Regions from separate parts of the Brachybacterium fresconis genome, predicted to be linked through region 2. Evidence: predicted binding sites of a transcription regulator. Region 2 holds the regulator's gene; the other holds the start of a gene.
What was found. The regulator LexA, encoded in region 2, represses DNA repair genes until DNA is damaged. The targets are predictions, from matches to a motif close to TCGAACANNTGTTCGA.

Region 1 (15,091 bases), 2.8 Mb from region 2:
GAGCAGTACGGCTTCGACGACCCCCTCCTCGTGCAGTACGCCGCGTTCCTGGGCGGTCTGGTCCAGCTCGACCTCGGCGAGTCCTACACCATGAAGGAACCCGTCCTCGACGTCATCGGCGCGCAGATCCTGCCGACCCTGCAGCTCACGGCTGCGGCGCTGGTCGTCGCCTGGGTGCTCGCGCTCGCCTCGACGCTGATCACGGCTGGTCGCCCCGGGGCCATCGGCCGGATCGGATCGGCCCTCGAGGTCGTCCTGGCCGCACTGCCGCCCTTCTGGCTGGGAGTGCTGCTCCTGGTCGTCTTCGCCGTCGTGCTGGGCTGGCTGCCGGTCGTCGACGGGGGACCGCTGGGCATGATCCTGCCCTCGCTGACCCTCGGCATACCGCTCGGCGGCTTCCTCGCGCAGGTCACCCGCGACGAGTTCGAGGCGGCACAGCGTCAACCCTTCGTGCTCTCGGCCCTCTCCCGCGGCGCGGGGCCCGGGGACGTGCGATGGCGTCATGTGCTGCGCCATGCGGCGCTGCCCGGCATCGCCCTGTCGGGATGGGGGCTGGGCTCCCTCATCTCCGGAGCGGTCGTGGTCGAGGTGATCTTCTCCCGCCAAGGGATCGGACAGGTGCTGGTCGCGGCCGTGACCGCCCAGGACCTCCCCCTGGTCGTCGGCGTCACTCTCGTGGTGGCCCTCGTCTATGTCGTCGCCAACGTCCTCACGGATCTCGCCTATGTCGCGGTCGACCCCCGACTGCGCAGCTCGATCGGAGCCACCTCATGACCGTCCTGGCACCTGCTCCCGAGGCCCCCGCGCTCGAGGAGGGCGCGCGCCCCGTACGGCGCCTCCGACGCCACCCCGCTCTGGGAGGTCCTGGTGTCTGGGCGGCAGGTGCCGTCGTCGCGCTGGTCCTCCTCGCGGCGCTGCTGCCCGATCTGCTCGCTCCGCAGGACCCGCTCGAGATCAGCCTGTCGGAGAGCTTCGACGCCCCCAGCATCCAGCACGTCTTCGGCACCGACCAGTCGGGGCGCGACGTGTTCAGCAGGGTCATCCACGGCGCCGGCCAGTCGCTGGCCATCGGACTGGGTGCTACCGCGATCGGCCTGGTCGGGGCGCTCGTGCTCGGTCTCGTCGGGGGCCTCGCGGGGCGGTTCGCCGACGCCACCGTCACCCGGGTGATCGAGGTGCTGTACGCCTTCCCCGGGATCCTGCTGGCGATGATCCTCATCGCCGTCTACGGCAACAGCGCCCTGACCCAGATGGTCGCGGTCGGCGTCGCGACGATGCCGGGGTACGCGCGCATGGTCCGCGGCCAGGTGCTCGCTGTGCGTGGCTCGCTGTACGTCGAGGCCGCCCGCGCCCTCGGTCATCCGCCGGCCCGGATCCTGCTGCGCACCCTCCTGCCGAACGCCTTCCGGCCGCTGACCGTCCTGATCACGCTGGGCATCGGCCAAGCGATCGTCTGGGCCGCGGCGCTCGGCTTCCTCGGCATGGGGGTCCAGCCGCCCACGGCGGAATGGGGAGCGATGCTCAACGCGGGACGCACCTACATCCAGCAGGCATGGTGGATGGACTTCTTCCCCGGCATCACGATCGTCCTGTTCACCCTCTCGCTCACCGTGCTCGGCCGGCACCTGCAGCGCATCAACGATTCCGGGATCCTCCGATGAGCGCGCCGATAAACGTCGAGAACCTCTCGGTCGCCTTCGATGGGACCCAGGTCGTCCAGGACGTGTCCTTCTCGGTCCGGGCCGGAAGCTGCCTGGGGATCGTGGGCGAATCCGGCTCCGGAAAGTCCGTCACCGCGCGCTCCCTGCTGGGTCTGAACGGCGACCGCGCCCAGGTCACCGCGACGACGCTCGAAGCCGGGGCGGACCTCCTCACGTGCTCGGCGGCCGAGCTCCGGCGCCTGCGGGGGAGCAGGATCGGGTACGTCCTCCAGGACGCGCTCGTCTCCCTCGACCCGTTGCGGACCGTCGGGGCGGAGATCGCGGAACCGCTGCGTATCCACGGCGTTCCGCGTGCGGACCGGTGGCCCCGAACGCTCGAGCTGCTCGAGGCGGCAGGGGTGCCCGAGCCGGAGCTGCGCGCTCGGCAGCTGCCGGGCGCGCTCTCCGGGGGCCTGCGGCAGAGGGCGCTGATCGCCGCCGCCCTCGCCCTCGGGCCCGAGATCCTCATCGCCGACGAGCCCACCACGGCGCTCGACGTCACCGTGCAGACGCAGATCCTCGCGCTGCTCGAGAAGAGCCTCGGGGACGGACGGGCCGTCGTCCTGATCAGCCATGACCTGGCCGTGGTGGAGCGGCTGGCCGACCAGGTGCTGGTCATGAACGACGGCCGCGTCGTCGAGCAGGGCCCCACCAGCGAGGTCCTCACCCGGCCGCGCGAGGACTACACGAAGCGGCTGATCGCCGCGGTCCCCTCGGCGCACTCGCGCGGGAGGCGGCTCTCCGACGCCCCGCCGACCCGGATCGAGGTTCGCCGGGACGAGCGGCAGCTCCCGGCCGGGCCGGCCCTCGCGCTCGAGGGGGTCTCCAAGCAGTTCCGCGGGCCCGACGGCCGGGGACGCACCGTGGTCGACGACGTCTCCTTCGAGCTGCGGGCCGGGGAGACGCTGGGCATCGTCGGTGCCTCGGGCTCGGGCAAGTCGACCCTCGCCCGCATCGCGCTCGCGCTGACCGATCCGACCTCCGGCCGTGTCCTGCTGGGGCAACGGCCGTGGTCCGGGCTGCCCGAGAGGCGGCGTCGCGAGCGACGACGGCGCATCGGCGTCGTGCACCAGGACCCGCTGGGATCCTTCGACCCCCGCTGGACCGTCGGCCGCACGATCGCCGATGCGGTGCCCGCCGCGACGAGTCGAGCCGAACGGGTCGCCCGGGTCGACGAGCTGCTCGTCGCCGTCGGACTCGAGCCGCAGCATGCCGTCCGCCATCCGCTCACCCTGTCAGGAGGACAGCGCCAGCGCGTCTCCATCGCCCGCGCCCTTGCGCCCGGTCCCGAGATCCTCGTCCTCGACGAGCCGGTCTCCGCCCTCGACGTCTCGATCCAGGCACAGGTCCTCGACCTCCTCGCGGACCTGCAGGACGCGCTGGGCACCGCCTACCTGTTCATCTCCCACGACCTCGGCGTCGTCCACCACCTCAGCGACCGGGTGCTGGTGATGCAGGGCGGCCGGATCGTGGAGTCCGGCACGGCCGACGAGGTGTTCTTCGCCCCCGAGCACGACTACACGCGCGAGCTCGTCGCCGCGCTGCCCCGACCCGATCTGGAGGAGATCGCATGACCACCACCGAGACACACACCGCGACCGCGCCCCTCGACAGCCCGGACGTCGGCCCGATCGACAGCGAGTACACCGAGCTGCGGGAGAGGTTCGCTCCGGTCCTCGCCACGATCGTGCAGGGAGCCGCCGAGCGGGACCGGGAGCGACGACTCCCGCACGCGGAGGTGAGGGCGCTCGCCGCGGCGGGATTCACCGCCGTCACCGTGCCGAGGGCACAGGGTGGAGCAGGGGCGGGCACCGAGACCCTGTTCCGCCTGCTTCTCGACCTGGGCGAGGCGGACTCCAACCTGCCCCAGCTGCTGCGGGCGCATTTCGCGTTCGTGCAGGACATTCTGATCGGCGCGGAGACGAGGGAGGCGGAATCCTGGCTGTCCGTGATCGCGGACGGGGCCGTGGTCGGCAACGCCAGTCACGAGCGCAGCACCGCCACGGTCGGGGACCTCCGCACGACAGTGACCCCGGACGGAGAGGCCTACAGACTCTCCGGCGAGAAGCACTACTCCACGGGATCGATCTTCGCCGACTGGATCAATGTCTCGGCGAGGACTCCCGACGGGCGGCGAGCCCGGGTCACGGTCGCGTCCGACGACCCGGGCGTGGATCTGCGCGACGACTGGGACGGTTTCGGCCAGACCCTCACCGGCAGCGGATCGACGCTCTTCGACCGCGTCGCGGTCCCGGCCTCCCGGGTGCGCGTTCTCGAGGGGCGCGGGGACGGGGCCGCGACGACGCAGACCGCGTTCCTCCAGCTCGTCCTGCTCTCCTCCCTCGTGGGGGCGGGGCGCGCTGCGCTCCGGGACGCGATCGGGTTCGTGCGTTCCCGCACTCGTGTCTACTCGCAGGGCAGCGGGGCGAGCGCCGCGACGGACCCGTTGATCCAGCAGGTGGTGGGGACGCTGTCCGCCGATGTCGCCTCCGCGCAGGACTCGGTCCTCGCAGCCGCCCGTGCGCTCGCCGCAGCACAGGACGCCGCCGGAGGTGCCCGGGCGCAGGAACTCACCGACGCGGCGGAGCTGCGCACCGTCCAAGCACAGATCACGACGGTCCGAGATATCCTTCGCGTCACGACGGAGCTGTTCGACGTGGGCGGAGCCTCCGCCACCTCGCGCGGTCGGGGTCTGGACCGGCACTGGCGCAACGTCCGGACCTTGGCCTCGCACAACCCGGTGATCTACCAGCAACGGGCGATCGGGGACCGTCTCGTCAACGGCACCGACCTGCTGTACTTCTGGTCCACCGGAGAGAAGAAGCCGGAGACGGAGCGCGACGGCTGACCCCCGCCGCGAACGCACGCCCCGCTGTGCGCGGGCCCGCGGGCCGTGCGGGGCGTGCAGGGACGCGCCTGGTCACTCGCCCTCGGAGGTCGGCCGGGAGACGGGGACGTCTGCCCCTGCGGCGACCTCTCGCCAGGTTCCCGCGAGAGTCTCGACGGTGGCGTGCGCGTTCAGCCCGCTCGGCTGCGGCACCACCCAGAGCGTCACGCCCTGCGGCCAGTGCGGGATCGTCTGCGGGTCCTGGATTCCCAGCCGTGCTCTCCGGTCGCCGAACGCTGTGCGGAAGGCCGTGATCCCGGCGATCGCGACCGCTGTCGGCCGCAGGGCTGCGGCGCGCCGCGCCAGCTCCTCGCCGCCGGCCCGCAGCTCGGCGGTGCTCAGCTCGTCGGCCCGGGCGGTCGCGCGGCCGACAAGGTTCGTGATCCCGATCCCGCGCTCGCGAAGATCCTCCTCATCGTCCTCCTCGAGGCCGCTCGCGGCGTCGACCAGTCGCGTCGTGAGGCCGGCGCGGTGCAGGGACGGCCAGAACCGGTTGCCGGGGCGGGCGAAGGGCGCGTTGACGGCGGCGGTCCACAGGCCCGGGTTGATGCCGACGATGAGCAGGCGCAGCACCTGGCCGCGTGCGGGATCGGGCAGGACGTCCACGAGCGCGTCCTGCGGCGAGGCGGCGAAGGCGGCCAGATCAGCTCGGGTCGGCCTGCGACCTGCCAGGGGAGAGGTGCGTGGAGTGCTCATGCGGGCAGGGCGATGCTCCTGCGGGCAGTCGTGCCCACGGGGGCAGTCGTCCTCCCGGGGACAGCTGTGCTCGCGCGGGCATCGGGCGGGTCGATCATGCGTCGATTCTTTCGCGTCGTCCCTCGCATCATCACAGCATCCTCCCGACGACTCTTCCTGCCCGCCATCTCCTGCCCACTATCGCAGGCCGCGACGCTGGGTGGATCGGCTCCGAGGGCGCACCGGGGTGCGTCCGCAACTGCCCGCAGGGCGACCCCGGGGCGGACGGCGTAAACAGCGGGGGAGTGACGTCGGCGCGCTCGTTCCTGCCGACGAGCGTGCTGGCGGAGTGCTGACGGCCTGAGGGCGGTGTGGAGCCGCGGGCGCGCGGGGTCCTGGAGCTGTTTCGTCGGGGGTCGGGAGTGATTGTGCGTCCTCCACAATCTCGGTTTGTCCACATTCGTGATCGGTGTCTTGACAGGGGTGGGGCAGTGCTGTTCTGCGGTCGGAGAGGCGGACCCGGGGCGACGGTGGAGGCGCTTGTGGCCTGAATTGAGGATCCGCTGGTGGCAGCACTGGCGAGCATCCCTCGAGTCGGACGTAAAGATCCTCGACCTTCCTCCCCAGAGGGTAGTTATCCACATTCTCGGGCGATCTTCGAGAAATTGTGTGGTGACTCTTCAGTAAGTCGAACAGTCATGCGATACTGGATGGCATGGATGACGAGTTCGAGGGTGCGGAGACCGCGGGAGCAGGTGATGGCTCCACCGGTGGCCCCGCCGAGCCCTCCACCGGTGGACCCGCCGGACCCTCCACCGGCGGAACCGCCGGGCCCTCGACCGGTGATCGCGCCGCGTCCTCGGCGGGTGGTCCGGCTGAGCCCGCGGCGGGTGGTCGCGCCGAGTCCGCGGCGGGTGGTTGCGGGGTGGAGATCACGGCCGGTGAGGGTGGGGTCGTGGTCGGGGGTGTGGAGCTGTCTGCGGTGATCGGGCCGCTCGCGGAGCTGGGCGCGCGGGGGTCTTCCTCGCTGGAGGGGCTCTCTGCGGTCGAGACGATCGGGGTGCTGACGGGGTTGGGGGAACTGTCCTCGGCGATGGCGGCGGTCCAGGCCCGGGCGCTGGTGCATCTGGAAGCAGCGGCGAAGGACGACGCGCTGGCGCGGGGCGAGAGGGGCCGGGCGGCGGTGAAGACCGCACGGTCGGAGGCGTCGTTCGCGTTGAAGGCGTCGCCGGCCGCGGCGGGACAGACGATGTCCAGCTCCCGGCGCCTGGTCGCCTCGATGCCGGCAATGGTCGCGGCCCTGTCACGGGGACAGGCCTCGCCGGCAGCCGCGCACCGGGTGGGAAAGGTCCTCGCCTCGGCCGGCCCGGCGCTGCGCAGCCGGGTCGATGAGGTCCTCACCGAGCGTCTGGCCGAGCTGGAGGGGTGCGGGGTCGAGGAGTGGGCCGGTGAGGCCGAGAAGGTCCTGCACGCCCTGGACCCCGACGGGGCGGCGGGCCGGCACCTGCGCGCTCGTCAGCAGCGTGGGGTCACGATGCGTCGGGCGGAGGACGGGATGTCCACCCTGACCGCGCGGGTCGGCGCGATGGACGCGGCCCGGATCCGCAAACGACTGTCGCTGGGGGCGGAGAAAGCCCGAGCCGGTGGGGACCGGCGCGGTCACCAGCAGATCATGGCTGATCAGTTCGTCGATGTGCTGCTGGGCCGTGGCGCCCGCGACGGGGACGGGAGCGCAGGGGGGACGACGATGGAGATCGGGGTGATCATCACCGACCGGTCGCTGCTGGCCCCGGCCCACGCTGATGCGGCGGTGATCGAGGGCGTCGGCTCGGTGCCCTATGAGCACGTGCGGGAGGAGATGCTGCAGGCCATCACCGCGGCCGGGGAGAACAATCCGCAGCTGAAGCTGGCGCTGCGGAACCTGTATATCGATCCCGAGGACGGGCAGCTGGTCGCGGTCCAGTCCCGCTCCCGCGCGTTCCCGCCCGCCCTGTCGCGGTTTCTGCGGTGGTCTCACCTCACCTGCCGGGCACCGTACTGTGACGCGCCGATCCGGCAGATCGACCACATCACCCCGCACTCCCGCGGTGGGGCGACGTCGCGGGACAACGGCAACAGTCTGTGCGCGGCAGACAACCAGAAGGAAGAAGCCGGCGTCACCGCCCGGGTGATCACCGACGCGCACGGCCGGCGGGCCAGTGTGGAGTGGACGACGCGGTATGGGCAAAAAGCCCGCCGGGCGGGCCACAACTTCGACCCGGTCGGTACCGCCCGCCACCGCCTGGCCCGACACCCCGACCCCGCCGACCCCGCCGACCCCGCCGACCCCGCCGACCCCGCCGACCCGGCCGACCCCGCCAACCCAAGCGAGCCCGCCGGCCCCGCCGGCCCTGCGCGGACACGGTGGACTCCCTGGGTGGTCGAGGGCATGCACGGACCGGTCCCAGCCAGGACCGGGCCCACGGCCATGCTGGAGAAAGCCCTGGACCGTGTCGGACGATCCACGGCCACCACCCACCGCCCCCACCTCGCCGCGAACAGCTGGCCCGGATACCGCCACCACCAGCCCAACGACCGCACCGACTTCATCCTCACCACCGACCACACCCCACCCCGACGACCCTGAGGGGCCGCCCCGGCGGTCGTGCGGTGCTCCGAACTCCCCGCTACCGTGAAGAGATGAAGCTGCGCATCGCCCCCGGAGACCTCACCGAGACCGCCGTCGACGCCGTCGTCAACGCCGCCAACTCGTCCCTGCTCGGCGGCGGCGGCGTGGACGGCGCCATCCATCGCCGCGGCGGGCCGGAGATCCTCGCCGCGTGCCGTCGACTGCGCGAGACCTCCCTGCCCGAGGGGCTCCCCGCAGGACAGGCGGTCGCGACCACGGCGGGGAAGCTCCCGGCCCGCTGGGTGATCCACACCGTCGGCCCCGTGCACTCCACGCGTGAGGACCGCTCCCGGACCCTGGCCTCGTGCTATTGCGAGGCACTGCGCGTCGCCGAGGAGATCGGTGCCCGCAGCGTCGCCTTCCCCACGATCTCCGCCGGTGTCTACGGCTGGCCGATGGACGACGCCGCCCGCATCGCCGTCGAGACCGTCCGGGATGTCTCCGCCCAGCAGAAGACCGGGACGTCGGGCATCGACGAGGTCGTGTTCGTCCCGTTCGGCACCGACGCCGAGAACGCCTTCCGAGCACAGCTGAGCGACTGAACGCCGGAGCGACTGGTCCCCGGAACGTCAGCCCCGCGTGCCTCGCCGGGCCCGCGCGTACTCTGACACCATGCGCACAGGTGAGGCAGGTCGACTGCATGTCATCGCGGGCCCCATGTTCGCCGGCAAGACCGAAGAGCTGCTGCGGCGCGTCCACCGCGCACGCCTGGCGGGCCTCCAGGTCGAGGTCGTGGGCCACCGGCTCGACGACCGGGGCGGCCCGGAGCGCCTCAGCACCCACATCGGCCGCACCGTGCCCGCGCGCATGCTCGAGACCGCCGACGCGGTGCTCGAGGTGCTGGAGGGGAGGGCCCCCGACCTGGTCGCGATCGACGAGGCGCAGTTCTTCGGCCCCCGGATCATCCCGGTGATCGAGCAGCTGCTCACGGCCGGGATCCAGGTCGAGGTGGCCGGGCTCTGCGTCACCTACGACGGCGGTCCGTTCGAACCGGTCCCGAGCCTGATGGCGCAGGCGGAGGAGGTCGTGAAGCTGACCGCCGTGTGCAGCGTCTGCGGCGCGGACGCCGCCTTCCACATCCGTCTGCTCGCCGATGGCGGGGACGCGCTGCGGGCCACGGCCGAACAGATCGGCGGCAGCGAGTCCTACCAGGCGCGCTGCCGGGCGCACCGGCTCACGGACCGCCCTGATCGACCGTCCTGACGGTCGCCGGCACGAGTTCCAGCAGTGGATCAGGCGATGGGGTTCGACCCCGGTTCCACGAGCTCCATGAGGTCCAGGTCCCACTGCCCGTCGATGCGGCGCACGTAGAAGCGGAGGTCGACGGATTCGGACTGGCCGTCGGCGGAGTAGGACTCGGTCACCTCGAAGATCGCATACCCCTGCCGGTTGGTGCGCTCGGTGACCTCGTAGTCCACTGCGGAGACTCCCGCGATGTTGTCGTCGAAGATCGAGCAGGAGGTCAGTCCGGTCGCCTCCTGGAACTCGTCCGTGGTCGACTCCATGAACAGCTCGCAATCGGCGTCCTGCAACGAGGTGTAGAAGTCGTCGACGGTCTGCTCCGGATCGCCGCGATCGAGGATCTTCCAACCGATGAACACCGCGAAGGCCGCGACCACGAGCAGACCGATCAGAGCGATGCCGCCGACCACGAGCCAGTGCCAGGTGGGTCGCCGGGGGCGGCTGGGCGGCGGAGTCATCGGCCCGTCGTGCGGTGCCTGGGCGTAGGCCATAGTGTCTCCCCTGAAGGTCCTCGAGTGCACGGCAAGTATCCCGCACCTCTGGCCCGGATGCGTGCCTCCCCGATGGGGAGGACTCCCCATCGCGCAGTCAGAGGATCCCGGCATCCCTCCGGTCCCGACCTTCGCCGCGCCGGGAGGGACAGGCGCGTCGGCCGCGCTCAGTCGATAGCCTGGTGCTCATGATCGTCACTGCAGACCCGGGCCCCGTCGGATCCCCCACCAGCAAGGACGCCGCGGGCTTCCTCGCACCGTCTGCGCTGCGCTATGCGGCCCGTGCCGGGGAGAGCGCCGAGCGGACGCTTCCCCTCCTCGAGGGACTGCCCGCGCTCATCGGACGCATCGTCGAGCGCGGCGAGGTGCTGCGCACCTACCTCCACCCGCGACTGGACGGCGCCCAGACCTGGGGCGCGACCTTCGTCGCCGTGGAGCTGGTCTTCGAGGACGGCGCCCGGCTGTCCGAGCTCGACCCCCACGACCAGTACGGCACCCCCGCGACCGCACGTGGCCTCGGCGAGGGACGGATCCTGTACGCCGATCAGTGGAACGACGTGCAGGTCCCGCTCGAGGTCGCCGTCGGCCGCACGATCGCCGAGGTCCGCCTGAGCGTCGACGTCCCGGCGGACGAGGAGGCCGACCTCGTCGAGACCCGGGAGGAGGCTCTGGAGGCCGAGCGTCCCGAGCCCGAGGAGATGACCGGCTGGATCGACGGTCCCTATCTCGCTCCTCTGCCTGCGGCCCCGTCGCGCGAGGATCCCGTGGCCTGGGTCGATACGCGGCGCGGCACCTACGCCTCCGGCGACTTCTCCCGCGGCAACAACCTCCCGCTGACCGCCGTCCCGAACGGCTTCGCCTTCTTCACCCCGGCCACCGATGCCCGCACCCGCCGCTGGGTGTACGAGTACCACCGCAGCAATGGCGAGGACAACCGCCCTCGTCTGCAGGGATTGGCGATCTCCCACCAGCCCAGCCCCTGGATGGGCGACCGCAACCAATTCGTGCTCATGCCCCTGCGGGGCAGCGAACCGGATGCTTCGCCGACGGTGCGTGCCCTCGGCTTCGATCACGCCGACGAGACCGCCCGGCCCGACCTGTACGAGGTGGCGCTGGACGGGGGGACCTCGCTGCGTCTGGCACCGACCGACCACGGCGCGATCTGCGAGATCGACGCCGATGCCGACGCGGGGGAGCTGCACCTGCTGCTCGAGGGCGTCGACGAGCACAGTCGCATCGACGCCGCCGGCGCCGTCTTCGACGGACGGCTGCGGGCCTGGGTCGACTCCGGCCTCGCCCAGGGCTACGACCGGGCCGACGGGGCCACGCGCATGTTCGTGCTCGCCGAGGTCGAGCCGGCTCCGATCGCCGTCGGTGCCGCTCACGGCGAGTCCACCGGCAGCGTGCTCACCTTCGCCGCCGGCACCGAACGCGTCACCGTCCGCCTGGTCACCAGCTTCCTCGGGATCGATCAGGGCCGACGGACCTTCGCCCAGGAGGTCGAGCGCCGACGGTTCGAGGACGTTCGGGCGGCGGCCCACGCGGCGTGGACCGAGCGGCTGCGGGTGATCGAACCCGGCACGGCCACTCCGCCGCAGCTGCGCACCCTGTACGGCAATCTCTACCGGCTCAACCTCTACCCCAACTCCCACTGGGAGAACGCCGGGACCTCCCAGCGGCCCCAGCCCGTCCACGCCAGTCCGGTCCTGCCGGTCAAGGGCGAGGCCACCGACACCCGCACCAACGCCCAGGTGATCCCCGGGAAGCTGCATGTGAACAACGGGTTCTGGGACACCTATCGCACCGCCTGGCCCGCGTACGCGCTGCTGTACCCGGAGCTGGCCGCCGAGCTCGCCGACGGCTTCGTCCAGCAGTACCGCGAAGGCGGCTGGATCGCCCGCTGGTCCTCGCCCGGGTACGCCGACTGCATGACCGGCACCAGCAGCGACATCGCCTTCGCCGACCTCGCCGTCAAGGGCGTGCCGCTGCCGGATCCGCTGGCCGCCTATGAATCCGGGCTGCGCAACGCGACCGTCGCCCCGGACCGCACCGAGGTGGGCCGACGGGGCAACGAGCGCGCCGTGTTCACCGGCTACGTCGACACCGATACCTCAGAGTCCGTCTCCTGGACGCTCGAGGCGCACATCAACGACTTCGGCCTGGCCGCCCAGGCCGAGCTGCTCGCCGCGAGCACCGGGGACGAGGAACAGGCGGCCCACCTGCGCGAGGAGGCCACGTATCTGCGGGCCCGTTCGGCCAACCATGTACTGCTGTTCGACCCGTCGATCGGATTCTTCCAGGGCCGACGGCCCGACGGCGGCTTCGCCAAGAGTCCCGAGGAATTCGACCCGAAGGAGTGGGGCGGAGACTTCACGGAGACCAACGGCTGGAACTTCGCCTTCCACGTGCCGCACGACGGGGAGGGCCTGGCGACGCTGCACGACGGCAGGGCGGGCCTGCGGGCGAAGCTCGAGGAGTTCTTCGCGACCCCCGAGCGGGCCGACCGCAAGGGCACCTACGGCCACGTCATCCATGAGATGGACGAGGCCCGGGCGGTGCGGATGGGCCAGTTCGGCGTCTCCAACCAGCCCTCCCACCACATCCCCTTCCTCTTCCACCACGCCGGGGCTCCGCACCGGGCCTCCGAGGTGGTGCGCGAGGTCCATCGCCGCCTGTTCGTCGGCGAGCAGATCGGCCAGGGGTACCCCGGCGACGAGGACAACGGCGAGATGAGCGCCTGGTGGCTGCTGACCGCTCTCGGGCTGTACCCGCTGCAGCTGGGCACCGGGCGCTACCACCTGGTGGCGCCGCTGTTCGACCACGTGCACGTCAAGCCCCTGGGCGGGGAGCCCTTCACCGTCACCACGGACGGTCAGGACCCGCAGCACGCCTGCATCACGGGCGTCACGGTCGACGGCGAGGAGCACCCCGAGGCCTGGATCGACCACGCGGACCTGGGCGGGCGGATCCAAGTCACGCTCGGCGACGAGAAGGGCACGTGGGGCGAGGTGCCGCCGTCGGCCAGCACGCCGGGGGAGCGGCCCGAGCCCCTGCGCGACCTGTTCGCCGCCGACCCCGAGGACCCCCTGCGGGACGACGACTCCCGCACCGAGCGCGCCTGGGACGGTGCGAGCGCGGTGATCGACCTGCCCGAGCTGGGCGAGCCGCTGCCGGCCCGCTTCCTCACCCTGACCTCGGCGGCCGAAGCCGGCGGGGACCCGATCGCGTGGCGGCTCGAGGGGTCGCACGACGCCGAGACGTGGGAGCTGCTCGACGAGCGCTCCTCCCAGAGCTTCCGCTGGCGCCGCCAGACCCGCCCCTTCGCCGTCGCCTCACCGCGGGCGTTCACCCACCACCGGCTGGTGATCACCACCGCCGAAGGGCCGCTGCGCCTGGCCGAGCTGGAGCTGCTGGGGTGAACGGGCCGCAGGCGTCCCGGCCCGGTCGTCGCAGCAGCGCACCCGGGCCGTCCAGGGGTGCTCCCCGACGCCGGTCCATCGCGGTCCATGGCCAGGTCATCAGCGCCCACACGATCGCTATGGCCACGGCCTCCACCAGCAGGTAGAGCGGCCACGGTCCCATCACGTCCAGCAGGCTGGGACCGTCGGGCGCGCCGTTGAGATAGCCGTAGTTCGTGCCGGCCAGGAGGTTCAGCGTGAAGGCCAGCACCGCCCATCCCGCCGTGACCGCGTACGCCAGGCCGTAACCGCGCCAGGTGGGGTGGAATCTCAGACCCCAGGTCAGGACGACGGGCACGAGGACTCCGCTCAGGTGCGCGATCCAGTACTCGACGAACTCCAGCGGGATCCACACGAAGTAGTTGACGTCGGGAGTGAGCACCGACTGCATGTTCAGGGTCAGGCCCCAGAAGTAGCTGACCACGATCGCCCACCGGGCCCGCGTGATCAGGGCGATCGGGGCGATGAAGCGCAGGGCGTCGGAGTAGTGCAGGGGCAGTGACTCCTGGAGGTTCCAGGACCAGGGCATGAACCCCCAGAACGTCCAGAACACGGAGTTGGCCAGCAGCGCCCAGCCGGCGATCCGCAGGGTCCGATCGACCTTCGCGGCCTCGGCGCGCCGGGCCCAGCGGACCAGCAGCACCGCGGCGATCACGAGCAGGGCGAGCATGCTCAGGTGCGCACTGCCGTAGGCGGGCATGTGCCCCAAGGTGCCCTCGGCCAGGACGGCGCCGTCGGTCTCCCGCATCATCGTCCTCTTCCCGGAGCCGTCTGTGATCCGCGACCGCGTGAGCCGCCTGGCATCGCCCGTATCGGGCTCGAGCATACGGAAGCGCCCCGCCGAGGCGGGGCGCTTCCGCGGATCCGGTGCGAACCGCCCGAGCCCCACGGCAGGGATCCTCCCTCGGAGGGTCGAGCCCTGCGGCACCATGGATTCGTATCCACGGGCGGTCCGTGAGCAGGAGCCCGCACAGGGGCGGCATCTGCTCGTATGACGCCCGCGGATACGAGAGCGACCGACCAGGTCAGGCGGCCACGGCGTGCTTGCGCTGTGCGCTCTCCTTCAGCACGGTGACCACGGTCCCTGCGACCATGGCGCCGGCGAGGATCGCGATCACGAATCCCCAGATCGGGGAGATCGCGAAGGCGACGAAGATGCCGCCGTGCGGGGCCTGCGAGCCCACGCCGAAGGCCATCACCAGAGCGCCGGTGACGGCACCGCCGGTCATCATCGAGGGGATCACCCGCAGCGGATCGGCCGCGGCGAAGGGGATGGCGCCCTCGGTGATGAAGGCCGCGCCGAGCAGCCAGGCGGTGGTGCCGTTCTCTCGCTCCAGATCCGTGTAGAGCCGGCGCCGCACCACCGTCGACAGCGCCATCGCCAGCGGCGGCACCATGCCCGCGCCCATCACGGCCGCCATGATCTCGAAGGACGCCTCGGTGCCCTGGGACAGTCCGGCCGTGGCGAAGAGGTAGGCCGCCTTGTTCACAGGCCCGCCGAGGTCGAAGCACATCATCAGCCCGATGATGACGCCCAGCAGGATGGCCGAGGATCCCGACATCCCGGTCAGGCCGTCCTGCAGCGTGGTCATCAGCGAGGCCAGCGGTCGGCCCAGGAACAGGAGCATGAGGCCACCGACCAGCAGCGATGTGACCAGCGGGATGATCACCACGGGCATCAGCCCGGCGAGCCACCGCGGCGGCTTCAGGGTCGTCAGCCACAGGGCGACGAGGCCGGCCAGCAGACCGGTGACCAGGCCGCCGAGGAAGCCTGCGCCGATCAGCACGGAGACGGCGCCGCCGATGAATCCGGGGGCGATGCCGGGTCGTCCGGCCAGCCCGAAGGCGATGTAGCCGGACAGCGCGGCCACCAGGAAGCCCATCCCCGTGGTGCCCAGGGTGAACAGGACGGCGCCGAGATAAAGGGCCAGTCCTGCGCGTTCGGTCTCGGTGGTGCCCGTCGCGCCCTC
Region 2 (15,091 bases):
CACCATGAGCTGTGCCGACGCGATCGAATCCACCATCGTCGGCACCCGCCGCCTGGTGCGCAAGCAGGACACCTGGTTCCGCCGCGACCACCGCGTGCGCTGGATCGACGCCGACGCCGACGGCGACGCCGACGGCGCCCCGGGCGCTCCGGGGGCCCCGGCGACCGCCCCGCGCCGAACGATCGACAGCGCCCTGGCCCAGATCGAGGCGGGCATCACGGCTGCCCGGTCCGATTCCGACGCAGGCCGTAGGCTCGAGCCATGACCGAGAACGTGCGATTCACCAAGGGCCACGGCACCGAGAACGACTTCGTGCTGCTCGACGACCCCGAGGGCCGGGTGGAGCTGGATCCTCAGCAGGTCGTCGCCCTCACCGACCGTCGTGCCGGCATCGGCGGCGACGGCGTGATCCGCGCCGTGCGCACCCGGCGGGCCGGGATCGACGCCCCGGCGGACGCCCCCGAGTGGTTCATGGACTATCGCAACGCCGACGGCTCGCTCGCCGAGATGTGCGGCAACGGGGTGCGGGTGCTCGCCGCCCACCTCCGCCGCACCGGCCATGTCCGCGAGGACCGCTTCGCCCTCTGGACCCGCGCCGGGGCGCGCACCGTCGAGATCCTCGAGCGCCCCGCCGACGAAGGCGCTCCCTGGTCGGTGAGGGTGGGGATGGGCGTGAGCGCTCTCGTCCCCGCGGCCCGCGCCGTCGAGGTCGACGGGCACCGGCTCGAGGCGACCGACGTCGACATGGGCAATCCCCACGCCGTCGCGTTCCTGCCGGCGGATCTCGACCTGGCGGATCTCGACCTGATGCGCCGGCCCCCGGTCCTCGACCCGGCACCCCCCGATGGCGCCAACATCGAGCTGGTCGCCCGTCGCGGTGACCGTCACGTGGCGATGCGGGTGCTCGAACGCGGGGTGGGGGAGACCCGCTCCTGCGGGACGGGCGTGGCCGCTGTCGCGGTCGCTGCCGCTCACCGCGCCGGCGACGGGACCTGGGAGCCCTGGACGGTCGATGTGCCCGGTGGTCGTCTCCAGGTCGGCTGGAACGCCGAGGGCGAGGTCACCCTCACCGGTCCGGCCGTGCTCGTGGCCGACGTGACCCTGCTCGCCTGACCGGGGCTCAGCGCCGCGGCCCGACCTCCAGGACCCGGAAGCCCTTGGCGCTGGCCACCTTGGTGACCTCACGGTCTCCCAGCTGTTCGGCGAGCCAGCGGGCCAGCGGATCCGCCCCCAGGTTCTTTCCGACCACCAGGGCGGCGGTGCCCTGCGGCGACAGCCGTGCCATCCACCGCAGCAGCAGCGCGTGCAGGGCCTGCTTCCCGATCCGGATCGGCGGATTCGACCAGATCGCCTCGAACATCAGATCCTCGGGAACGTCCTCCGGGGCGGCCACGCGCAGGTTCGTGACCCCGGCCCGCACGGCGTTCTCGGCGGTCAGCGTCCGAGCGCGTTCGCTGACGTCCACCGCCCACACCTCCGCCCCGGGGTGCTCCAGCGCAGCGGTCAGAGCGATCGGCCCCCAGCCGCAGCCCAGATCCAGGATCCGGGCCCCGGGGCGCGGCACGGTGAGCGTGTCGAGACGTCCCAGCAGCACCGCGGTGGCTTTGTCCAGTCCGCGCCCGCTGAACACCGAGGCGCTGGAGACCAGGTCGAGGTCTCTGCCGGCCAGCCGCACGGGCAGGGGGACGCGCTGGTCGTCGGTCGCGGGGGAAGGGGTGAAGTAGTGCTCGTCCACCCCAGCAGGATACGGACCTCGCGGCCGGGCGTCGGCGCACGGGCCCCGTCGCGCCCCCGCAGCGGATCGCCGCCCGATCCGCCCAGGGCAAAATCGCTCGACCGCGGCGACGCGGCGTGGGATTCTGGGATGACAGCTCGTCCCCGACCCCAAGGAGCGCCCCGATCGTGCCCATTGCTTTCCATCCCGAACCCGATTCCGACACGGACGTCGACGGGACCACCACGGGAGGGACCGGGGCCACGGCGCGCACCGAGACCACGGACGCCGCGACCACCCCGTCCCGTCGGGACCCGTTGACCGAGCGGATCCTCTCCCGCGGCGACGCCTCCGTCTCCGCCGTGACCTACGACTCCGAGGCCGACGGCGCGCAGTACGACCTCGCCGACCGCCAGGCCCTGCGCCGCGTGGCGGGGCTCTCCACCGAGCTCGAGGACGTCACCGAGGTCGAGTACCGCCGACTCCGCCTGGAGCGCGTCGTCCTGGCCGGTCTGTACACCTCCGGCGACTCCGCCGAGGCGGAGACCAGCCTGCACGAGCTCGCGGCGCTCGCCGAGACCGCCGGCTCCACCGTGCTCGACGGCGTGCTCCAGCGCCGCGCCCACCCCGACCCGGCCACCTTCCTGGGCAAGGGCAAGGCCGCGGAGCTCGCGGAGGTCGTCGCCGAGCACGGCGCCGACACCGTGATCGCCGACGGCGAGCTCGGACCCGGCCAGCGCCGTGCGCTCGAGGACATCGTCAAGGTCAAGGTCATCGACCGCACCGCGCTGATCCTGGACATCTTCGCCCAGCACGCCAAATCCCGCGAGGGCAAGGCGCAGGTGGAGCTCGCCCAGCTCGAGTACCTGATGCCGCGACTGCGCGGCTGGGGCGAGTCGATGTCCCGGCAGGCCGGTGGCCAGGTGGGCGGCGCCGGTGCCGGTATGGGCTCGCGCGGCCCCGGCGAGACGAAGATCGAGCTGGACCGACGCCGCATCCGCGACCGCATGGCCAAGCTGCGCCGCCAGATCACGGCGATGACCCCGGGCCGGGACACCCAGCGCGCGGACCGCAAGCGCAACCAGGTGCCCGCGGTCGCGATCGCCGGATACACCAACGCCGGCAAGTCCTCGCTGCTGAACCGGCTCACCGGCGCCGGAGTCCTGGTCGAGAACGCCCTGTTCGCGACCCTCGACCCGACCGTGCGGCGCTCACGGACGCCCGACGGCCGCGAGTTCACCTACGCCGACACCGTCGGCTTCGTGCGGCACCTGCCCACCCAGCTGGTGGAGGCGTTCCGCTCCACCCTCGAGGAGGTCGGGGACGCCGACCTGCTGCTGCACGTGGTCGATGCCTCCCACCCCGACCCCGAAGGGCAGATCCGCGCCGTGCGCACCGTGCTCGGCGAGCTCGAGGGCTTCGACGTGCCCGAGATCGTCGTGCTCAACAAGGCGGACATCGCCGAGCCGGAGACGATCGCTCGACTGCGCAGCCAGGTCGGCGACCCGCTCGTCGTCTCCGCCCGCACGGGGATGGGCGTGGCGGAGCTGCGTGACCTGATCGCAGAGCGACTGCCCCGCCCGGCGGTCGAGGTCGACGTGGTCGTGCCCTATTCCCGCGGCGACCTCGTCTCGCGGGTGCACAGCAGCGGTGAGGTCCTGGCCGAGGAGCACATCATGGAGGGCACCCACCTCCACGCCCGCGTGGATGAGGCGCTCGCCGCAGAGCTGCACGGCGCGGCCTGACGGGGCGGGGACGACGGCGCGGATACCCTGATCCGATGACCACCGCCACCGCTCACCAGGCCGCCCCGGAGGCCGCCGACATCCAGCTGTCGACCCTCATGGACGCGGCGGTCACGGCGATCGGCGGCACCCAGCGTCCGGGCCAGCAGGCCATGGCACAGGCGGTGGAGACGGCCATGACCGGAGGGCGCCACCTGCTGGTCCAGGCCGGCACCGGAACCGGAAAATCGCTCGCCTATCTGGTGCCGGCGCTGCGCCACGCCCTGGTCAGCCGTCGGCCGGTGGTGATCTCCACCGCCACCATCGCGCTGCAGACGCAGATCGTGCGCAAGGACCTGCCGTACCTGGTCGAGGCGCTCTCCCCGCACCTGCCGCGCACCCCGACCTTCGCCCTGCTCAAGGGGCGGGCGAACTACCTGTGCCGCCACAAGATCGACGGCGGCTACCCCGTCGACATCGACCCCGGCGCGCTGTTCGCCGAGGCGTCCGCGGACCCCGCCCGGGGCGGCGGCGAACGCCTGGGCGACCAGGTGCGTCGCCTGCGCGAGTGGTCCGAGGAGACCGACAGCGGCGACCGCGACGCGCTGGACGACCCCGTCTCCGATCGCGCCTGGCGGCAGGTCTCCGTCACCGGCTCCCAGTGCTTGGGCGGCACCTGCCCGATGGTCGAGTCCTGCTTCGCCGAGCACAGCCGGGAGCTCGCTCGCGAGGTCGACATCGTGGTGACCAATCACGCTCTGCTGGCGATCGACTCCTTCGACAACCACGGCATCATCCCCGACCACGACGTCGTCGTCTTCGACGAGGCGCATGACCTCACCGGCCGGGTCACCGGCGCCGTCACCGAGGTCCTCAGCCCCGGCATGCTGCGGGGCACCGTGCGGGAGCTGCGCGGCCTGGGGGTCGCGGCGACGGCTCTCGACGACGCCGCCGAGGAGCTGCGGGAGGCCCTCGAGCTGGCGCCGGACGGCCGGGTGCTCGGTGACCTGCCCGACCGTCTGGCCGATGCCGTCCAGCAGCTGCGCGTCGAGGCGCGGACCGCCCACTCCGATGCGAAGGACGCCGGCGAGGACGGCTCCGCGTCCACGGCCGGGACCCGCAAGACGGTCCGGGCGAACCTGCAGGAGATCATCGACGTCTGCGAGCGGCTCGGCGCGCCGGGGGAGGACGACGTGGTCTCCGTCTCCCGCTCCCAGGCCACCGGTCGCTCCAGCATCCAGGTGGCGCCCCTCAGCGTCGCCGCCGCCATGCGCGGCGCGATCCTCGAGGACCGCACCGCCGTGCTCACCTCGGCGACGCTCGCCCTCGCCGGCCGTTTCGAACCCGCTGCCGGCGAGGTGGGCCTGGGCCGGGCCGGTCGCACCGAGGTGGACGAGCTGCCGCCGGGGGAGGACAGCGGAGCCTGGGCCGGCCTCGACGTGGGCAGCCCCTTCGCCTATCGGAGCCAGGGGATCCTCTACACCGCCCGCCACCTGCCGCAGCCCGGACGGGAGGGACCATCGCCGGCGATGCTCGACCACCTGACCGATCTGGTGGAGGCATCCCGCGGGGGCGCGCTGTGCCTGTTCTCCTCGCGCCGCGGCGCGGAACTGGCGGCCGAGCACGTGCGCGCCCGACTCGACCTCACGATCGAGGTGCAGGGGGAGGACTCGATGGCGAACCTGGTGCGGAACTTCCGCGAGGACGAGGACGCCTCCCTGTTCGGCACCCTCACTCTGTGGCAGGGGGTGGACGTCTCGGGCCGGTCGCTGCGTCTGGTCACCATCGACCGGATCCCGTTCCCGCGACCCGACGACCCGCTGACCTCCGCCCGCCAGGAGCGGATCGCCCGGCACGGCGGCAACGGGTTCATGTCCGTCTCCGCCCAGCACGCCGCGCTGCTGCTGGCCCAGGGCGCGGGGCGCCTGATCCGCTCGCAGGAGGACCGGGGCATGGTGGCCGTGCTGGATCCGCGCCTGGCCACCGCGCGCTACGGAGGCTTCCTGCGCGAGGCGGTGCCGCCGTTGTGGCCGACGGCCGATCCCGAGGTCGCGCTCGGCGCTCTGCGCCGTCTCGCCGATTCCTGAGACCGCCGCGGCGGCGGGCCCGAGGGCCGGTCGCAGCGGCCGGGGCGCTCAGACCGCGCGCAGCACCGCGACGACCTTGCCGAGGATCTCGGCGTGGTCGCCCAGGATCGGGGCGAAGGCTGGGTTGTGCGGCATGAGCCAGACGTGGTCGTCGCGCTGCACGAACGTCTTCACGGTGGCCTCTCCGTCGATCATGGCGGCGACGATCTCACCCTTCTCGGCCGAGCGCTGAGAGCGCACCACCACCCAGTCGCCGTCGCAGATGGCGGCGTCGATCATGGAATCGCCGACGACCTGCAGCAGGAAGAGGTTCCCGTCGCCGACCAGGCGCGAGGGGAGGGTGAAGACGTCCTCGACCTGCTCCTCGGCCGTGATCGGCACCCCGGCTGCGATCCGGCCGACCAGCGGCACCGTGACCGACTCGGGGGATATGTCCGGGATCGGCACGGGGGCCGGGGCACCGTCCTCCTCGGGCATCACGACCTCCATCGCCCGCGGGCGCTTCGGATCCCGTCGCAGGAAGCCCTTGCGCTCGAGCGCCTGGAGCTGATGGGACACCGACGAGGAGGACGTCAGGCCGACGGCGTCGCCGATCTCCCGCATCGTGGGCGGGTACCCGTGGGCGGAGACCGCGTCGTTGATGGTCTCCAGGACGAGGCGCTGGCGACGGGTGAGGCCGGCCGTCGCGGGATCCGCCGGGGCGTCGCCGCGGGACCGGATCGGCGGGGGGGTGCTCGGCGTCATCGTGCGGCCTCCTGGCTTCGTCTGTCGGACCCTCGCGGTTCCGTTGTCCTGTCACCCAGCCTAGGGCGGCGCGCACCGGATGCCAAACAGGTGTTCGAGATTCCTCTTGCGTGTCGCGCCGCTCCCCGGCTACAGTCGCACAAAGATTCGATCGAACAGGAGTTCGGATATGACGACGCAGACCGCGACGGTCCTTCCCTTCCGGCAGCATCGCGACCAGCACGACGCGCAGGCCTCTCGAGCGGATGTTCGACTCGAGCCCACCCGGCGCGGTCGCGCGCTGCTGACGCTGGCAGCCTTCGTGCTCGGGCTCCTCGTCGCCGGCGCCCTGCTGCTGGTGTTCGACGTGCCCTCCGCCGTGGCGGGCCCTGAGCCGGAGCCTCCGACGACCATCACGGTCGAGGCCGGGGACACCCTGTGGGGCTACGCCGAGCAGTACGCTCCGGCACCGATGAGCGAGCGGGAGTACATCGCCGAGGTGCGCACGCTCAACCAGTTGGCCACCGGGCGCGTCACCGCCGGTCAGCAGATCGAGCTGCCGTCGCCGGGATCCCTCGAGCGCTGAGCGGGCGACGTGCCGGTATCCTGACCGGATGCACTGCCCGTTCTGCCGCCATCCTGACTCCCGGGTCGTGGATTCGCGCACGTCCGACGACGGCGCGACCATCCGGCGCCGTCGTCAGTGCCCGAACTGTTCGCGGCGCTTCTCGACTTCCGAGACGGCCTCCCTGTCCGTGCTCAAGCGCTCCGGCGTCAGTGAACCGTTCAGCCGGGCGAAGGTGATCTCCGGCGTGCGCAAGGCCTGCCAGGGTCGCCCGGTCAGCGACGACCAGCTGGCGATGCTCGCCCAGCGGGTCGAGGAGACGATCCGCTCCAGCGGCCAGGCGGAGATCGACGCGCACCAGGTCGGCCTGTCGATCCTGCAGCCGCTGCAGGAGCTCGACCTGGTCGCCTACCTCCGGTTCGCGAGCGTGTACCAGGACTTCGACACGCTCGAGGACTTCGAGAGCGAGATCGCCCGGCTGCGCGCCGAGGCGGCCTCCGCGTCGGTCTGAGAGACGGGTCGATCCCGACGGAGCGTGGGGGTTTCCAGATTTCTGCGCCGATCGGTTCGAAGCAGCCGTCGGCTGTGCATAAGATGTCCCCCGTGCACTCTCGCAGTGCACGACCGATCGGCGGTCGCGGAGGGGAAGCCGCGGCCGCCGATCCCGGTCTCAGGACGGGCCGATCCCCGCCGGCAGATCCCGGGCGTGGACCACGCCGAGGTGCCGGGTCGGCCGGCTCATCGCGACGTAGAGGTCGCCGGCGCCGTGAGCGTCGATCAGCTCGGCCGGTTCCAGGATGATCACCCCGTCGAACTCCAGCCCCTTCGCATCCTGCGCGGTCATCACGGCGATCTCGTCGTCCACGCCGGCGGAGCCCGCGCCTGCCCGGGGCAGCTGAGGGTGATCGTGCAGCCGTGCGAGCACGGCATCGATGCGCTCGGCCACCGTGATCACGGCCAGGCGTCCGGTGCCGGTGTCGTACGCGGCGCTCACCGCCTCGGCCGTGCGGTCGGCGAGCTCGGTCTCCTCGCTCCGCTCGATCAGCGGATCATGATCGCCTTCCCGGACCGAGCTGACTTCGGTGACCGGCAGCTGATGGGCCTTCGCCATCGCGACGGCCCGGTCCATGATCCGGCTCGGGGTGCGGTAGTTGACGGTGAGATGCTCGACCTGCAGGCGATCTTGGATGTACGGGCCCAGCGCATCCGTCCAGGACGAGGTCCCTCCGGCCGAGGAGGTCTGGGCGACGTCCCCGACCACGGTGAAGGACTTCGTGGGAGCGCGCCGCATCAGGGCCCGCCAGCTCATGGGGGAGTGCTCCTGGGCCTCGTCGACCACGACGTGCCCGTAGGTCCAGCTGCGCTCGGCGGAGGCGCGCTCGGCGAGGGTGCGGCCGTCGCGGATCTGGCTGACCTGGTCGGCGAGGTCCTCGGCGCGCACGATGCCCGAGGTGTCGACGTTCTCGATCACCCGGCGGGCGTAGTCGACGTCGGCCTCCCGCCGGTCGGCCGCCTCCCGGGCCCGGGCCTCGGCCGGAGCGGCATCCTCGCCCAGCAGCTCGGCGACCTCGTCCAGCAGCGGGACGTCCTCGACCGTCCAGGCCGAGTCCTTCGGGCGGACCAGCAGCTGGAGCTGCCCGACGAGAGCCGGTGGCGCCGCGGCGCGCAGCCGGTCCGGTCGGGACAGCAGGATGCGCAGGAAGCCCTGCGGCGTGTAGGGGAGCCAGGCCAGGTTCAGCCGACGCTTGATCTCATGGTCGTGGCGGAGGTCGGACAGCAGGTCGGGACGGTCCTCCGGCACCACGGTCCTGCCGCGCGCGATCAGCGCCTTCTCGTAGGCCTCGACCAGGCGGTCCATCGCCGCCCGGACGAACACGGAACGGGCGGCGTTGTGCGGCTTGTGCGTGGAGCGGGCCTCCCGCCGCGCCGCGCGGAGCGCGTCACGGGTGAGCGTGATCGGGGTGCCGTCGATCCTCAGCTCGAGGTCGTCCGACGGGATGACCTGGCGCTGCTTGACCGCACGGGCGAGGAGCTCGGCCATCGCGGTATCGCCCTTGACCCGGGCGACCTCGTCGCGGTCGTGGACGAAGGTCTCGATGCCGGGGAAGAGCTCGCCCGGGGTCAGCATGACCACTCCGGACTCGCCGAGGCTCGGCAGGACCCGTTCGATGTACCGCAGGAACCCCGAGGTGGGGGCCATGATCAGCACGCCCGTGTGCTCGAGCCGGCGGCGATGGGTGTAGAGCAGGTAGGCCGCCCGATGCAGGGCGACGGCCGTCTTGCCGGTGCCGGGGCCGCCCTGGACCACGAGCACGCCGCGGTTCGTCGAGCGGATGATGCGGTCCTGCTCGGACTGGATGGTCGCGACGATGTCGCCCATGCGCCCGGTGCGCTGCCCGGAGACGGCCGCGAGCAGGGCTCCCTCGCCCTGCAGCACCACGTCGTGGTGGTCGCCCTCGAACACCGCCTGGTCCAGGACGTCGTCCTCGAGCCCGATCACGCTGCGACCGCGGCTGATCAGGTGGCGGCGCAGGCGCACGTTCTGGCGGTCGGTGCTGGTGGCCTGGTAGAAGGCGGCAGCGGCGGGGGCGCGCCAGTCCACCAGGAGCTGCTCGCGATCGGCGGTGAACAGTCCGATGCGGCCGATGTAGTGCCGGGCCGCCTCGTCGGTGTCGAGCCGGCCGAAGACGACGCTGCGGGCCACGGAGCGCAGGAGGGCCAGGCGGTCCTCGTACATCGCCATGAACGAATCCCGCTCGGACCGGTTCTGGTGGGTCGAGGCATGCTGGGAGGCCTGGATCTGCTCCAGGTTCCCCTCGACCTGCGTGATGAGCTCGTCGAGCCGAGCGTAGAGCCGGTCGGCGTAGGCCTGCTCGCGCGCGATCTCCCGGGCGATCTGCTCTTCCGCCTCGTCCACGGACCTGCCCCCTTCGACGGTTGATCCTGCCGCCGCCCAGGAAACACCCGGGGTCGGCGAAGCACGGTGGTCCATTATGGTGGACGGGCCTGGGTGCGCGTGCCATCCGGACCCCGACATCTGGCCGGCCACGAGGGAGGAGACGCCGATGCGTGACCCACGTGACCTGTACCGGTTCGAGGACGCCGAGGTGCTGGCCGCGGTCCCTCGCACGGGACTGACCCTGGTCCATGCCCTGCCGGGCCTGGTCGACGCCGGCAGCGCCTGCCGGATCGCCTCCACCTACCTGCGGGACGAACTGCGCCACCTGCGGCTGGTCACCTTCGACATGGACGAGCTGCTGGACTACCGCGGGTCCCGCCCGCAGGCTGTGTTCGACGGCACCTCCTACGCGAGCGTCGACATTCCGGAGCTGACCCTGTCCCTCATGTACGACGAGGCCGATCGCCCGTTCCTGTTCCTCGACGGACCGGAGCCGGACCTGCAGTGGCGGCGCCTGTCCGAGGCGCTCATCGATCTGGTCGAGTTCTTCGACGTCGAGCGCGTGGTGGGCATGCAGGCGGTGCCCATGGCGGTCCCGCACACCCGCCCGATCGGCTTGATCGCCCACGCCAACGACCCGTCCCTGCTGGGGCGGCCGGGGTCCCGGCCGACGCCGGCGCCGGGGACCGCCCCGGCGGCGGACAGCGAGGAGGCCGCCGAGATCGTGGTGCCGGCCGCCTTCGGCGCGCTGCTGGAGCACGAGCTCGGCCGCGCCGACCATCCGGCGATGGGCTACGCCGCGCAGATCCCGCACTACCTCACGCGGACCGACTTCCCGGCCGGCGCGCTCGCCCTGCTGCGCCGGGTCAGCGACGCCGCCGGCCTCGACCTGCCGCTGGTCCACCTCGGCGACCTCACCGATGCGGCGACCGTCGCCCTGCAGGGCACGCTCGCGCAGAACGACGAGGTGCGCCAGATCGTCACCGCCCTCGAGGAGCAGTACGACTCCCTGAGCGAGGGCGAGGACGCCTCGTCGCTCGCGACCACGATGGATCTGCCGACGGCCGACGAGATCGGCGAGCACTTCGAACGTTTCCTGGCCGATCACGACGGTGACGGTCCGGACGATCCGCGCTCCTGGTAGGCCCCGGGAATCCCGTGGGCGGTGCGTCCTGCGACGAGTTGTTACTGCTTCGTGACCGCTGATCGCCGATCGGCGTGTGAACGAGGACACTGCCGTGACAGAATGGCGGCGTTGCGGTGATGCAGGTCCAGCAGGACAGTCCGTCGAAGGTGCCTCGGCACAGCAGTACGGCTTGCACCTGACGCCACCCGCCTCGGCGGGGGACGGCTTCACGCGGCGCCGCGATCGCGTACCGCGATCGTTGATGGACGACACAGAAGGTGACAGGTATGGCACAGGGCTCGGTCAAGTGGTTCAACGCCGAAAAGGGCTACGGATTCATCGAGATCGACGGAGGCGGCGCTGACGTCTTCGTGCATCACAGCAAGATCGACATGGACGGTTACCGCGCCCTCGATGAGGGCCAGCGCGTGGAGTTCGAGGTCAGCCAGGGAGACAAGGGCCCGCAGGCCGAGCAGGTCCGCCCCCTCTGATCCCGGGTTCTCCGAGATATCACGGACCGGGCAGGAGCAGATGCTCCTGCCCGGTCCGTCGTCGTCCAGGGGTGGCCCGCCGCCGACGGCGGCCGAGCCGGCGGGTTCAGCGCTCGGTGAGCACCTTGCCCGCACGCGCCAGCGCCTGGACCTGAGCGGGCTGCGCGAGCCGCACCGAGACCGCGTCGGACCTCAGGTCGCGGTCGATCCCCTCGGGCAGAGGCCGGTCGGAGGCCAGGAGCACGCAGTTGCCCCGCCGCTTGCCGGACAGATGCGCCGGCTCGGCGATCACGCCGACGTGGACGAAGACGGAGCTGAGGGTGGCGACCTCATCGGCCATCAGCCCCGTTCCCGGGGGAGCGGCGCAGTTGGCGAGGTAGAGCCCACCGGGCCTCAGCACCCGAGCGGCGTGCTCGGCAGCCTCGCGGGAGATCAGCGGGGCGGGCGTCGTCGCCCCGGAGAACACGTCGCGCACCAGGACATCGAAGCGGTCCTCCCGCCAGGAGGCCAGGGCGCTGAGGGCGTCCTCGATCCGCAGGCGCAGCTGCGGTGAGCGCGGCAGGTCGAACCAGACGCGGACCTGATCGGCCAGCAGCTCGTCGAGCTCGACCACGATCTGTCGGGAGCCGAGACGACTCGCCGCGATCGCCCGGGGCAGCGAGCAGCCGCCCCCGCCGAGATGGGCGAGCTGGGGCCCGGAGCGCCCGCTCGTCGACGGGCCGGTCACGACGGGGCCGAGGTGCTGGTCGATGGCGATCAGCATCCACCGCATGTACTCGAAGACCAGATGCTCGGGATCCGGGTGCAGGTGCGAGGAGGGCACACCGTTGACCTCGAGCAGGACGGAGCCGTCGTTCTCGAGCGTGAGGCGGGCCGTCCCCGTCGAGATCGGCAGGGCGGTATCGAGCGGACCGAGGTGCTCGAAGGGGGCGTGGCGGACACGCGCGCGTCGGGGCATCGTTCCACTCTAGAAGACGCGACGCCGGGGAAAGGCGCGGTGCCGGCAGGAGACGTGCGGTGCCGGCAGGAGACGTGAGTGCCGGCAGGAGACGTGATGCCGACGGACGTCGCGACGGCGCAGACGGCGCCATGCCCATCCTCCCCACCCCCTGACCGTCCCCACCGACGGCCTGCCCCGTTCGTCTGTCGGACCCCGCACCTAGCGTGAGGGACATCAGCAGTCGAGGCGGTCCCGAGCTCGTGCGGGCGGCGGGGCCCGGGGAAGGAGGACCAGCGATGACCACCACCACGTCCCGCCGGCGAGGGCGGGCCGGTCAGCTCCCGTCCGACGGGCGCAGCCTCCGGCTGCGACTCGCGCATCTGGACCAGGACCAGGCGGATCTGGACCGGGCCCGCGACCTGCTGCGCCGGGGACGTGAGGCCGCCGCCGACGATCCGCGGGAGGCCTTCGAGCTCGTGCACCGGTCGGCGCTGCGGGGTGCGGGGATCCTGGTCGCCCGAGCCAACCGTGATCGGCGGCGCCGGCTCCCGCTGAACGTCTGGACGGCGCTGGAGAAGCTCGGCGGCGCGGAGGCCGAGCGGGCGAGCGCCCTGCCCCCGCTGGTGGCGGAGCGGGCGCGACTGGACCGCGACCCTTCGGCGCACCCCGACCCGCAGCTGCTCAGCGAGCATCTGCGGGAGACGGCGGAGCACCTCGACGAGGTCTCCCGGCGTCTGCTCGCCGATCTCCCGGATCACGTCATCTCCCTGGCCGGATGACGCATCCCGGGCGGGCCTCGCGCCGTGCCGCGCCGAGTACAGTGCCAGCACGAAGGAGGTGCCGATGCACGCACGGATGGGCGCGGAGTCCTCCCCGGAGATCCCCGGGATCCTCCACCTGGATATGGATGCCTTCTTCGCCTCCGTCGAGGTGCGCGACGACCCGGGCCTGCAGGGCCTGCCGGTCGTGGTGGGAGGGGCCGGGGCCCGCGGCGTGGTCGCCGCCGCCAGCTATCCCGCCCGCACCCGCGGGATCCGCTCGGCGATGCCGATGGCCTCGGCGCGGCGTCTGGCCCCGGACCTGGTCATCGTCCCGCCCCGGATCGCCCACTACCGCGAGGCCTCCGCCCGGGTGATGGAGATCCTCGGATCGGTGGTCGCCGAGGTGGAGCAGATCAGCATCGACGAGGCCTTCCTCGACGTGCGCGGCGCGCGGCGACTGTTCGGGGAGCCCGAACAGATCGCCGCCCTGCTGCGACGGACGATCCGCGAGGAGCTGGATCTGCCCAGCTCCGTGGGCGGCTCGGTCTCCCGCGCGGTCGCCAAGATCGCCTCGGCGCGGGCGAAGCCCGACGGTCAGCTGATCGTCGCGGCGGCGGAGACGGCCGACTTCCTGGCCCCGCTGCCGGTCTCTGCGGTCTCCGGGATCGGACCCAAGGCCGTCGCCGCCCTCGAACGGATCGGGGTCCACACCATCGGCCAGATCCGCGAGATCCCCGCATCCGCCCTGGCCCGCGCGCTCGGTCCGCGTGCGTCGGAGATCGCCCAGCTCGCCGCGGGCAACGACCGCACAGGTCTGGGACACCGCGTGCGCGACAAGTCCCTGGGCACCGAACGCACCTGGGACGAGGACCTCACCGACGCCGCGCAGGTGCGCCGAAACATCACCGTGATGGCCGATGACGTCGCCCGGCAGCTGCGCCGCGGCGAGCTCGTCGCCCGCACGGTCGTGCTCAAGCTGCGCAGCCCGGACGGGACCACCATCACCCGCTCCTCGACCCTGGACCAGCCGACGGCGAGCGGCGAGCGATTGCGCGAGCACGTGGTGGCTCTGTGGGAACGGGAGAGCCACGGCCTGCACCGCATCCGACTGGCCGGCGTGCGCGCCACCCACCTCGAGCCCGAGGCCTCGACCCCGTACCAGCACGAGCTGACCGTCCGGTCGGGGCAATGGCGAGATCTCGAAGCGGCGATGGACCGCGCCGTGGACCGTTTCGGGACCACGAGCCTCAGCCGCGGGTCCACCCTTTCGGGGGCCCCGGAAGCGGCACCGCGCGGGGATTCCCCGCCCTCTCCCGACCAGGATCGGCCCTGAGGCGCCGCCCGCTCGTGTGATGCTTCGCGGTCGGAGTTCCCATTACTCAGGAAGTGGCTCTAAACTGGGGGAAACGCCGATGGGGGCTCCGGACCACGATCGGCGGTCGGTGCGCCCACCAGCGCGAGAGGACCGGGGACAAGGAGCGGGAATCATGCCGCTGTCTGACCATGAGCAGAAGATGCTCGACGAGATGGAGCGTCAGCTCTTCGCTGACGATCCACGGCTCGCGCGCGCGTTCGCGCCGACCAAGAATCGTCGGCGCAGCGGGCGACGGATCGCGATCGGCCTCGGGGGCGTCGTCGTCGGCCTCGGAGTGCTGATCCTGGCCGTCTCGCTGCCCGCCATCTGGCTCGGCGTCATCGCCTTCATCGGGATGCTCGCCGGTGCCGTCTACGCGGTGACCACCCCGAGCTCCTCCTCGCAGGAGGGCCCCTCCGATTCCGGGGGCGGCGGCGGTGGGGGCAGCGGCCCCAGCACCCCGCGGGGCGACGACGGGGGAACCTTCATGAGCAAGCTCGAGGCGCGCTGGGAGAAGCGCTCCGGAGACGACCCGCGCCTCTGAGGCGGTCTCGCCGACGCGGCATCACGCGCCCGTCACCACCACGACCCTGAAGCCCCGGCTCCCGCGAGCCGGGGCTTCGTCGTGCCCGGGCCCGGGTTTCGCGCCCGCCGGCCACCCGCGATCGGTCGCCGGACCCGAGTGATCCCCGCCGTCCGCCCGCGAT

Region 1: JOF44_RS06395 (DUF222 domain-containing protein) is a predicted target of LexA. The motif match lies at 5,951-5,966, and genes of this name have one in related genera.

Annotation. Positions count from the first base shown of each region.
Region 1 covers NZ_JAGIOC010000001.1:1,398,602-1,413,692, reverse strand. Annotated here, with positions in the region: gene JOF44_RS06420 (ABC transporter permease) at 1-774, shown strand, start outside; gene JOF44_RS06415 (ABC transporter permease) at 771-1,661, shown strand; gene JOF44_RS06410 (dipeptide ABC transporter ATP-binding protein) at 1,658-3,274, shown strand; gene JOF44_RS06405 (acyl-CoA dehydrogenase family protein) at 3,271-4,548, shown strand; gene JOF44_RS06400 (mismatch-specific DNA-glycosylase) at 4,621-5,283, opposite strand; gene JOF44_RS06395 (DUF222 domain-containing protein) at 5,978-7,888, shown strand; gene JOF44_RS06390 (O-acetyl-ADP-ribose deacetylase) at 7,942-8,472, shown strand; gene JOF44_RS06385 (thymidine kinase) at 8,543-9,133, shown strand; gene JOF44_RS06380 (hypothetical protein) at 9,163-9,663, opposite strand; gene JOF44_RS06375 (GH92 family glycosyl hydrolase) at 9,852-13,082, shown strand; gene JOF44_RS06370 (YwaF family protein) at 13,030-13,872, opposite strand; gene JOF44_RS06365 (PTS fructose transporter subunit IIABC) at 14,147-15,091, opposite strand, start outside.
Region 2 covers NZ_JAGIOC010000001.1:4,190,656-4,205,746, forward strand. Annotated here, with positions in the region: gene miaA (tRNA (adenosine(37)-N6)-dimethylallyltransferase MiaA) at 1-265, shown strand, start outside; gene dapF (diaminopimelate epimerase) at 262-1,113, shown strand; gene JOF44_RS18595 (class I SAM-dependent methyltransferase) at 1,121-1,735, opposite strand; gene hflX (GTPase HflX) at 1,903-3,459, shown strand; gene JOF44_RS18605 (ATP-dependent DNA helicase) at 3,495-5,525, shown strand; gene lexA (transcriptional repressor LexA) at 5,574-6,269, opposite strand; gene JOF44_RS18615 (peptidoglycan-binding protein LysM) at 6,439-6,834, shown strand; gene nrdR (transcriptional regulator NrdR) at 6,863-7,324, shown strand; gene JOF44_RS18625 (HelD family protein) at 7,484-9,730, opposite strand; gene JOF44_RS18630 (proteasome assembly chaperone family protein) at 9,879-10,856, shown strand; gene JOF44_RS18635 (cold-shock protein) at 11,126-11,329, shown strand; gene JOF44_RS18640 (spermidine synthase) at 11,436-12,287, opposite strand; gene JOF44_RS18645 (SAV_6107 family HEPN domain-containing protein) at 12,566-13,048, shown strand; gene dinB (DNA polymerase IV) at 13,113-14,363, shown strand; gene JOF44_RS18655 (DUF3040 domain-containing protein) at 14,518-14,928, shown strand.